DNA from 2 places in the Rossellomorea yichunensis genome. Region 2 is predicted to be linked to the other one. Evidence: a T-box and tRNA genes for the amino acid it is inferred to sense, from the RefSeq annotation. Region 2 holds a T-box; the other holds one or more tRNA genes.

Region 1 (4,437 bases), on a different contig from region 2:
TATTATTATAGGGGTTCTTTTGAAGGGTTTCATCGACAAGAATGATATCACACTGGGATTGAAGAGAAGTCAGCTGGTTAATCACTTCCCGCGTTCGTTCATTCCAGCCTACTATGACGACATGCTCTTTTCCCTTAAAGGCAGCTCTTCCTTCCAGATAGGCATTTTGTGTCATGACCGTTTCCGCTGCAAGTGTGACAAAATAAGTTGAAAGAAAGCCTGCACCTACAAGGATGAGAACAATGCCAATCAATCTGCCTTCAAATGATGTAGGAACAAAATCCCCATAACCCACCGTTGAAGTCGTAATAATCGCCCACCAGATCCCATCGAATAAGGAAGGGAAGGTATCGGGCTCTATGAAATGAATGATCGTTCCAAATGAAAGCATCAACGTAATGGCGATTGTAAATATTCGTATAACTAAAGGCCAGCGCAAGAATCCATGAAACATTTGCTGCACCATACTACCAGCTCCTTTTTCATCTGCACTGACCATTATTGCCTATTCAAGTTCGTCTAAAACTCTGAAAGCCATTCTTTCTTCAATAAACTGTACATATATGCATCATATACTTGATCATCCTGAAGGATATATTCCCTTAGTAAGCCTTCCTGTTTGAAACCGAGTTTTTCAACTACTCGTGATGAAGCCTTATTATAAGGAACGATCACTGCCCCTACACGATTCATTCCTTTATCTGCAAATAGGTAGCTGAGTAACGGGGAGAGTGCCTCACCCATGATTCCTTTACCCCAGTGATCAGGGCTAAGGTCATATCCGATTTCGCAGCGCTTATACGCTTTCGAAATGCCGTGGAAGCCACATGTCCCGATCATCTTATTCGAATGCTTCTCCTCGATGGCCCAGCGCATGGGACCACCTGTTTCCAGGTGCTTTTCGTAGTTGTCGACCATACTTACCGCCACTTCTCTCGAATCGATCGGACTCATTCCGAAATATCGGAGAACGTCCCCGGAAGTATAGAGTCCATAAAGAAAATCGACATCTTGCAAAGTGATTTGCCTTAGTAATATTCTCTCCGTTTCAAATACTGGATATTTTTCCAAAATTATCAACCCCTTTGTACATGAAAGTATACCATGTCAGGAACGGGGGAGGATGGGAAATTTCATCGTATCTTTTAGTATTGGTGATGGTTTGTCATAAGTGCAGTTTTGATGGAGAATGATTTCTAGGGACACAAATGAACTGAACAAAAAAGCCCCTGTCAGTGTAAGACAGAGGCTGATTCATTATGACTTCATTCCCGCAGATTGTGAATCCGGTCTTCCTATCCTTGAAGGAATTGATGCGTCTTTCACGTCAGTCAGGAGTGATGGATCTAATTCAGAAACGGATGCTTGACCGGAAAGGGCCATCGTCAAATCGAGATCTGCCAGTACATTCCGGATGACATCCTTCACCCCTTGTTCACCAGCCAGGGTCAATCCATACATATAGGGTCTGCCTAAGAGAACGGAACTCGCTCCCAGGGCCAATGCTTTCACTATATCCGCACCCCGTCGGATTCCACTGTCAAATAGTACAGGGATCCGTCCATTCACAACCTGACATATCATCGGCAATGAGTCTAAAGCTCCAACGGCCCCGTCAACCTGCCTTCCACCATGATTGGATACAATAATCCCATCCATTCCGTGATCGATGGCAAGCTTTGCGTCATCGGGGTGTAGAATTCCTTTAAGAAGAATCGGCAGGCTTGTATGATCTCGCAGGAACTCCAGGTCATCCCACGTCAAACTGGCATTGCCAAACACTTTGGCCCATAGGGTGGCAGCTGCCTTCGCGTCAACTTCAGGGGGATCTTTCAGCATTGAACGAAAGACAGGGTCGCTCACATAATTCCCGACTCCTTCTCCTGACAGAAAGGGAAGATACGCGTTTTCAAGGTCTGATTCACGCCATGCCATCATCGCAGCATCAAGAGTAACGACGATAGCGGAGTATCCGGACGCTTCAGCCCTCCTCAGCATACTGGCTGCAATCTCACGTTCGTTGCTCCAATAAAGCTGAAACCATCTTGGGGAGTTACCCATGACAGAAGCGATTTCCTCCATGGAGTAAGTAGAGGCTGAGCTTGCAATGAACGGAACATTCATGGATGATGCCGCACGTGCAGACGCGAGTTCCCCATCAGGGTGAACGATGGATTGGACTCCGATGGGAGCGAGCATAAGAGGGGAGGAGTAGACTTCTCCCAAGACAGTCACCTTCAGATCACGGTTTTCAACGTTGTTCAGCATACGGGGAACAATCTGCCAGCGGTCGAAGGCATTTCTGTTGGCGCGCATCGTATCTTCACCGCCCGCACCTCCCGCTACATAATAATAAGGACCGTCTTCAAGCTTTTCCCGGGCCTTTCTTTCAAGCTCTTCAAGCCGGAATGGAATGGAGGGACGGACCTTCCTCTGATAGATTTCATTTTGGACATGGTTTCCACACTGATTCATGGTATTCTTCTCCTTTCTCCTTTGCCGGAACAGGTGCAAATAATAAGAAGGAAGCGTATGTAATCGGCGAGCTTTTCCTTATAAGGAAAATGTTACTTATAGAATTCAGAAAAGTCAATTTATTGATGGTGAAAAAAGATTCCGATTAAACGTCCGGACCCTATGTTATTTATATATATAGACGTTATCTCTTCATGTGTTATAGTATCGACGGTCGTACATACATTGTCACTGAATCGATGAACCGCCAATCATCTAAAAACATAAAAAAAGGCGTCCTTATTTACAAATAAGGACGCCTCTTTATGTATGGAGCATAGCGGGATCGAACCGCTGACCTTTTGGCTGCCAGCCAAACGCTCTCCCAGCTGAGCTAATGCCCCGTGAATCGGTCAAGATTAATTATAAGAAATGTTCATAGCGTTCGTCAATCTTTTTTTATAATATTCTTAGTTTTAATCTATATAAAAGCGGCGAACCATTGTCCGCCGCTCTCCTGACATGGACTAAACATACTCACTCCACATCTTCATCCTTTCATCTATTCAACAACTCTAACCCTTTCACCATTGCCAGCGCTTCTTGATCGGCAATCACCGTGACATGCTCGTGGCGATTCAAGATAGAAGCAGGGAAGTTCTCAGAGATTTCTCCTTCTACTAACTTTTTCATGGCCACTTGTTTCGCCTCACCTGAAACAAGGAGAAGGATTTCTTTGCTTTTCATAATCGAAGAAATCCCCATCGTGATGGCTTGAGCAGGTACTTCATCAATCGAGTCAAAATAACGGGCATTAGCCTCACGTGTAGACTCGGCAAGCTCGACAATGTGGGTGTTGGATTCAAAAGGAGTACCTGGTTCATTAAAACCTATATGTCCGTTGCTGCCGATTCCCAGTATTTGAAGGTCGATTCCGCCATGTAAACGGATTTTTTCATCGTATGCCTCGCATTCCTTTTCGAGGTCGACGGCTTTTCCAGAAGGGATATGGGTGTTTTCTGAATCTATATCAATATGTTTAAATAGGTGGTCATTCATGTAATGGTAGTAGCTGTTAGGGTGTTTACCGGACAATCCGATGTATTCGTCCAGGTTAAACGAAGATACATGTTGATAGGAGGTCCTGTTCTTATTATGGTCATTTATCAATGCTTCATAAAGCCCTTGTGGTGTTCCGCCTGTGGCTAATCCAAGGGTCAGCTTATCAGATTCTTTCACCTTGGATAACAGATAGTCTGCAGCGACTTGACTCATTTCCTGGTAGTCTTTCACTTCAATTAGTTTCATGAGTATCATCCTCTCGAATATAGGCTATTTTTCCTTTACATATCGTTGTGTATACGTCTTTGTTTTCGTCTAATATGACGATATCTGCATCTTTCCGGGGAGCAAGGCTACCTTTTCGATCAAAGACATTTAATTGTCTGGCAGGGTTTTCAGCGGTCATTCTGATCGCGCTTCTCATATCTCCCCTAGTGAATTCCTGGATATTTGTAAAGGCGTCTTTCATCTTCAATACGCTTCCTGCTAAAGTGTCTTCGTCCAATAATGCTTTCCCGTCCTTAACCGTCACCATCTGACCGCCAAGATCATACTGGCCGTTTTTCAAGCATTTGGCTCTCATGGAATCAGTGATGAGGATTAATCGCTCGTCTGTAATTTGATCGAATGCCAATTGGACCACTTCCGGACGAACGTGGATGCCGTCTGAAATCAATTCCACCATTAATTCTTTTCGAAGGAAGGATGCTCCGACGATGCCAGGCTCTCGATGATGAAGTCCCGACATTTGGTTGAACAAGTGGGTAACATGGGACAATCCTGCATCGATGGCTTCCCCGATCTGATCATAGGTTGCACTGGAATGACCGACTGAAGCGACAATCCCATTCTCTTTTAAGTAAAGGATCAGTTCGTATTCATCATCAAGTTCAGGGGCAAGGGTCACCAACTTAATATTCT
Region 2 (4,437 bases):
GCATGATATCCTTTTTCGACTAAGTCCTTCGTAACTCCTGCAATGATCGTAACTTTATCGTCTCCAGTTGTTGCCAATACAATAACCCCTGAGCCCAATTTCAGTTTAAGATCATCCATCATTGTACGTAATCCATTGCTATCCCCAGCAGCCACTTTCGCGGAAAGAACATTCACCCCGTCAATGACTTTGACTTGATCCGTTAAGCTACCTGCTTCTATGTTAGACAACTTTGCGGATAATGATTCATTTTCTCTCTGAAGCTCTTTCATTTCTACTAATAAAGAGTCCACTCGGTTGACGACTTCTTTAGGATTCGCTTTAAGTTTGCCTGCTACTTCCTTCAGTTGAGAAACTTGATCATTCAACACTTTATAAGCATTCTCTGCTGTAACAGCTTCAATCCTTCTCGTGCCTGCTCCGATTCCACTTTCAGAAAGGATCTTAAATAACCCGATTTCAGACGTGTTTGATACATGACAGCCACCACAAAGTTCTAAGCTATATTCTCCAATCGATACGACGCGAACTTCTTCGCCGTATTTTTCACCGAATAAAGCCATAGCCCCCATCGCTTTTGCCTCTGATAATGATTTAAGGGCTGTGTTCACTGAAATAGCCTTCCAAACCTTCTCATTGACGATGGTTTCGATTCGCTCAATCTCTTCCTGGGAAACAGAACCGAAATGAGAGAAGTCGAATCGCAGGCGATCTGGTTCCACTAATGAACCTGCCTGGTTTACATGATCTCCAAGAACATCTTTCAATGCCTGATGAAGGATGTGAGTAGCTGTGTGATTTTTCTCCACTCTTGTTCTGGATTCACGGGACACTTTCGCAAGAACTTGTGCTTTTTGCTCTAACGTACCCACTTCAACGATGGCAGAGTGAAGGTTTTGGCCATTAGGAGCTTTTTTGACGTTTGTTACCAAAACTTTCACACCCATAGCTTCAATGTATCCTTTATCGCCGATTTGTCCTCCGCTCTCTGCGTAGAATGGTGTCTGGTCCAGAATGAATTGACATTCCTGTCCTTTATCTACTTTCGGCTGGCGTTCATTGTCAACCAACAGTTCAAGAATAGTAGCAGTCGTTTCTAACGTGTCATAACCTACAAAGTGACTTTCTACCGTGATGTCACTAAGGACTCCACCCTGCACTTGCATGCTTCCTACATCCTGGCGAGCCGATCTCGCTCTTTCACGCTGAGCTTCCATTTCTTTTTCAAAACCATCATGATCAACTGTTAATCCTTCTTCTTCTGCATATTCTTCCGTTAATTCAACCGGGAATCCGTACGTATCATACAAACGGAAGACATCCTCACCAGGAACGATCTTGTTACCTGCAGATTTTTGTACCTTGATGATGGAAGAAAGAATAGCAAGCCCCTCGTTCAATGTTTCGTGGAAACGATCTTCTTCATTTTTCACTACTTTTTGGATGAATTCCGCTTTTTGTTTCACTTCCGGATAGAAATCCACCATGATTTCAGAAACAACCGGAACCAACTCATACATGAATGGACGGTTGATTTCAATTTGTTTCGCAAATCGAACCGCACGGCGAAGCAGTCTTCTTAATACATAGCCACGGCCTTCATTGGATGGAAGTGCTCCGTCACCGATAGCGAAGGAAACCGTTCTGATATGATCAGCGATGACCTTGAACGCTACGTCTATGTCACTGTCTTTTCCGTAAGACTTACCGGAAATTTCTTCTGTCGCCTTTATGATCGGAATGAATAAATCGGTATCAAAGTTTGTAGGTACTTCTTGTACGACACATGCCATACGTTCAAGTCCCATACCGGTATCGATATTCTTCTTAGGGAGCGGAGTGTACGTTCCGTCAGGGTTATGATTGAATTGTGAGAACACAAGATTCCATACCTCAAGGTAACGATCATTCTCTCCACCCGGATATAATTCAGGGTCTTCAGGATTGTCCCCATATTCCGGCCCGCGATCGTAGAAAATTTCTGTATTCGGGCCACTTGGACCTTCTCCGATATCCCAGAAGTTCCCTTCAATTCGGATGATTCGTTCAGCTGGTACGCCTACTTTTTTGTTCCAGATGTCAAATGCTTCATGATCTTCGGGGTGAATGGTAACGGAAAGCTTCTCGGGATCAAAGCCGACCCATTTCGCGTCGGTCAAAAATTCCCAAGCCCATTCAATTGCTTCTACTTTAAAATATTCTCCGATCGAGAAGTTTCCAAGCATTTCGAAAAAAGTGTGATGACGTGCTGTTTTCCCTACATTTTCAATATCATTTGTACGAATCGACTTTTGGGCATTCACGATTCTTGGATTTTGAGGGATGACACGTCCATCAAAATATTTCTTTAATGTCGCTACCCCACTATTGATCCATAAAAGGGACGGATCCTCATGCGGAACCAATGATGCACTTGGTTCCACCCCGTGTCCTTTTTCTTGAAAGAAATCTAAAAACTTCTGACGAATTTCTGCGCCTGTTAATTTGTTCATTTTCAAGCTTCCTCCTTTATATGTATGGTTAAAAAAGAATACAAAAAAGCCCTCATCCCTAAAACAGGGACGAGAGCTGTTTCTCGCGGTACCACCCTGGTTATGAATAAAGGAAAGCCCTTCCGCTTTTCTTTTATTCATCCCTCAAAACACCTTAACGCGGATAGACGGCAGGCTTTACCTGCACTCAGGATTAGCATTCGGTTATCCTTCATCTAAAATCCCTTACAGCCTGGGGGATTCCTCTCTGGTAGATGGACTATAACGTACTCGATCCTTCATAGCTTTCATTTTATACGAATACTTGTATATGTTGGATTATAGAAATATTCACTGTATTTGTCAATGTTGATTCTTAATTTTTCAGCTAATCTTCCCCTGCTGCATGAATGAAATGGGTTCGTCCATGTAAAATCGCTACTTTTACCACAGCTAAAAAAGGTACTGCAACAATCATTCCGATCACACCCCCTACTTCACCACCAATGATAAGGGCAGCCATAATAAACAGAGGATGCATATGAAGGCTTTTTCCCACAATGAGGGGCGATAAGATATTGCCCTCCAGGAATTGGAGAACTACGACCATGATGACGACATATATCATCATATTGACAGAGATCGTACTTGCCACAATGGCTGCTGGAACCGCTCCGATAATAGGTCCGAAATAGGGGATTACATTGGTTACTCCAATGATCAATCCGAGGATCAAGGGATACTTCATACCGATCAACCAGAGTGTTAATGCTGAAAGTCCCCCAATGATCAAACAAACTAAAAGCTGTCCCCGGATATAGCCTCCCAGCGATTCATCCACATCCTTTGAAAATGAAATCGCGCTGTTCCTCCATTTTTTTGGGGTAAGCTGCCACAGGAATTTTTTCACTTTCGTAATATCCTTTAATAAATAAAAGGATACAAAGGGAATTATTGCAACAAGCAGCAAGCTGTTCATGAACTTCATCACAGTGGCCAGAACGACTGCGACAAGCCCCGTCAACCAGGCTTCGATCCCGTCAATTCTTTCCTCTAATTGAGATTGTATTCCGTCAGGCCAAGTGGAGGTCTCGCTTTGCACATAGTCCAGCCACCTCTGGTATTGTTTTGTAAAAAGTGGCGCATTCTCTGATAAATCTTTCAGCTGATGTATGATGATGGGAGTCCCCTTATAGACCGCATACCCTAATCCTCCGAAGAAAAGGATGTAGATGAGCATGATCGCTATCCCTCTATGAATGCCCGCCTCATGGATTTTTTCTACTATTGGATGAAGCAAATAGGCAATGAATCCCCCTATCAAAAAGGGTAGAAGCGAAAAGAACAATACTTCCAGGACCGGATGCCATACAGGCTTTAATAAGTAGAGAATATATAGGAATATAGCAAGAATAAGAGCTATTGAAAGTCGGTACAACCATTTGGCATAGGGTTTCTTTTCCATCATCTACACTCCCTTCTCTTCTATATTGTTGGAAGATAGAAGGGTATTTTATTCATTGGACTTAAACAAAACGTGATGGGCAGCTTGGGCATACCCGACAATAAATCGTGGGGATGTAAGGAGCGAGAGCCTTTTCGCTGATATATTTAAAATTCCGCTGATAAAGCTGGGATTTCGCTGATATATCGGAAATTCCGCTGATAAAAGTGAGTTTTCGCTGATAAAACAAAAATTCCGCTGATATCCAAATAGCAGCTTCTATATCAATAAAGATTTAGTGATTTTTTCTTCTGATCTAAGTTCTCTTCATATAAAAAACCAGGAAAATAAAAAAAGACTGACCCGAAAGTCAGCCTTTTTAGCTGTTAAAAAAGTTTCTTTACTTGTTTACGAATTCGTTTCATTTGTCTTTGGTTCATCATATTGGATCTTTGTGAATAGATAGAAGCAGCGATTCCTGCTCCAAAACCAACGATGGATGCAAATGTTTTGTTCAAGAAA

What was found. The T-box of region 2 lies ahead of alaS (alanine--tRNA ligase). A T-box ahead of a tRNA ligase gene usually reads a tRNA of that ligase, here a tRNA-Ala.
Region 1: it encodes a tRNA-Ala, which carries the amino acid that the T-box ahead of alaS (alanine--tRNA ligase) is inferred to sense. The anticodon was not compared.

The regions. Positions count from the first base shown of each region.
Region 1 is NZ_JAVYAD010000005.1:37,479-41,915, reverse strand. Features, by position in the region: gene RSX31_RS14210 (potassium channel family protein) at 1-466, opposite strand, end outside; gene RSX31_RS14205 (GNAT family N-acetyltransferase) at 520-1,071, opposite strand; gene RSX31_RS14200 (lactate 2-monooxygenase) at 1,258-2,475, opposite strand; tRNA gene RSX31_RS14195 (tRNA-Ala) at 2,786-2,858, opposite strand; gene nagB (glucosamine-6-phosphate deaminase) at 3,013-3,762, opposite strand; gene nagA (N-acetylglucosamine-6-phosphate deacetylase) at 3,749-4,437, opposite strand, start outside.
Region 2 is NZ_JAVYAD010000003.1:538,954-543,390, reverse strand. Features, by position in the region: gene alaS (alanine--tRNA ligase) at 1-2,492, opposite strand, end outside; T-box leader at 2,555-2,783, opposite strand; gene RSX31_RS10510 (AI-2E family transporter) at 2,860-3,936, opposite strand; gene RSX31_RS10505 (YrzQ family protein) at 4,302-4,437, opposite strand, start outside.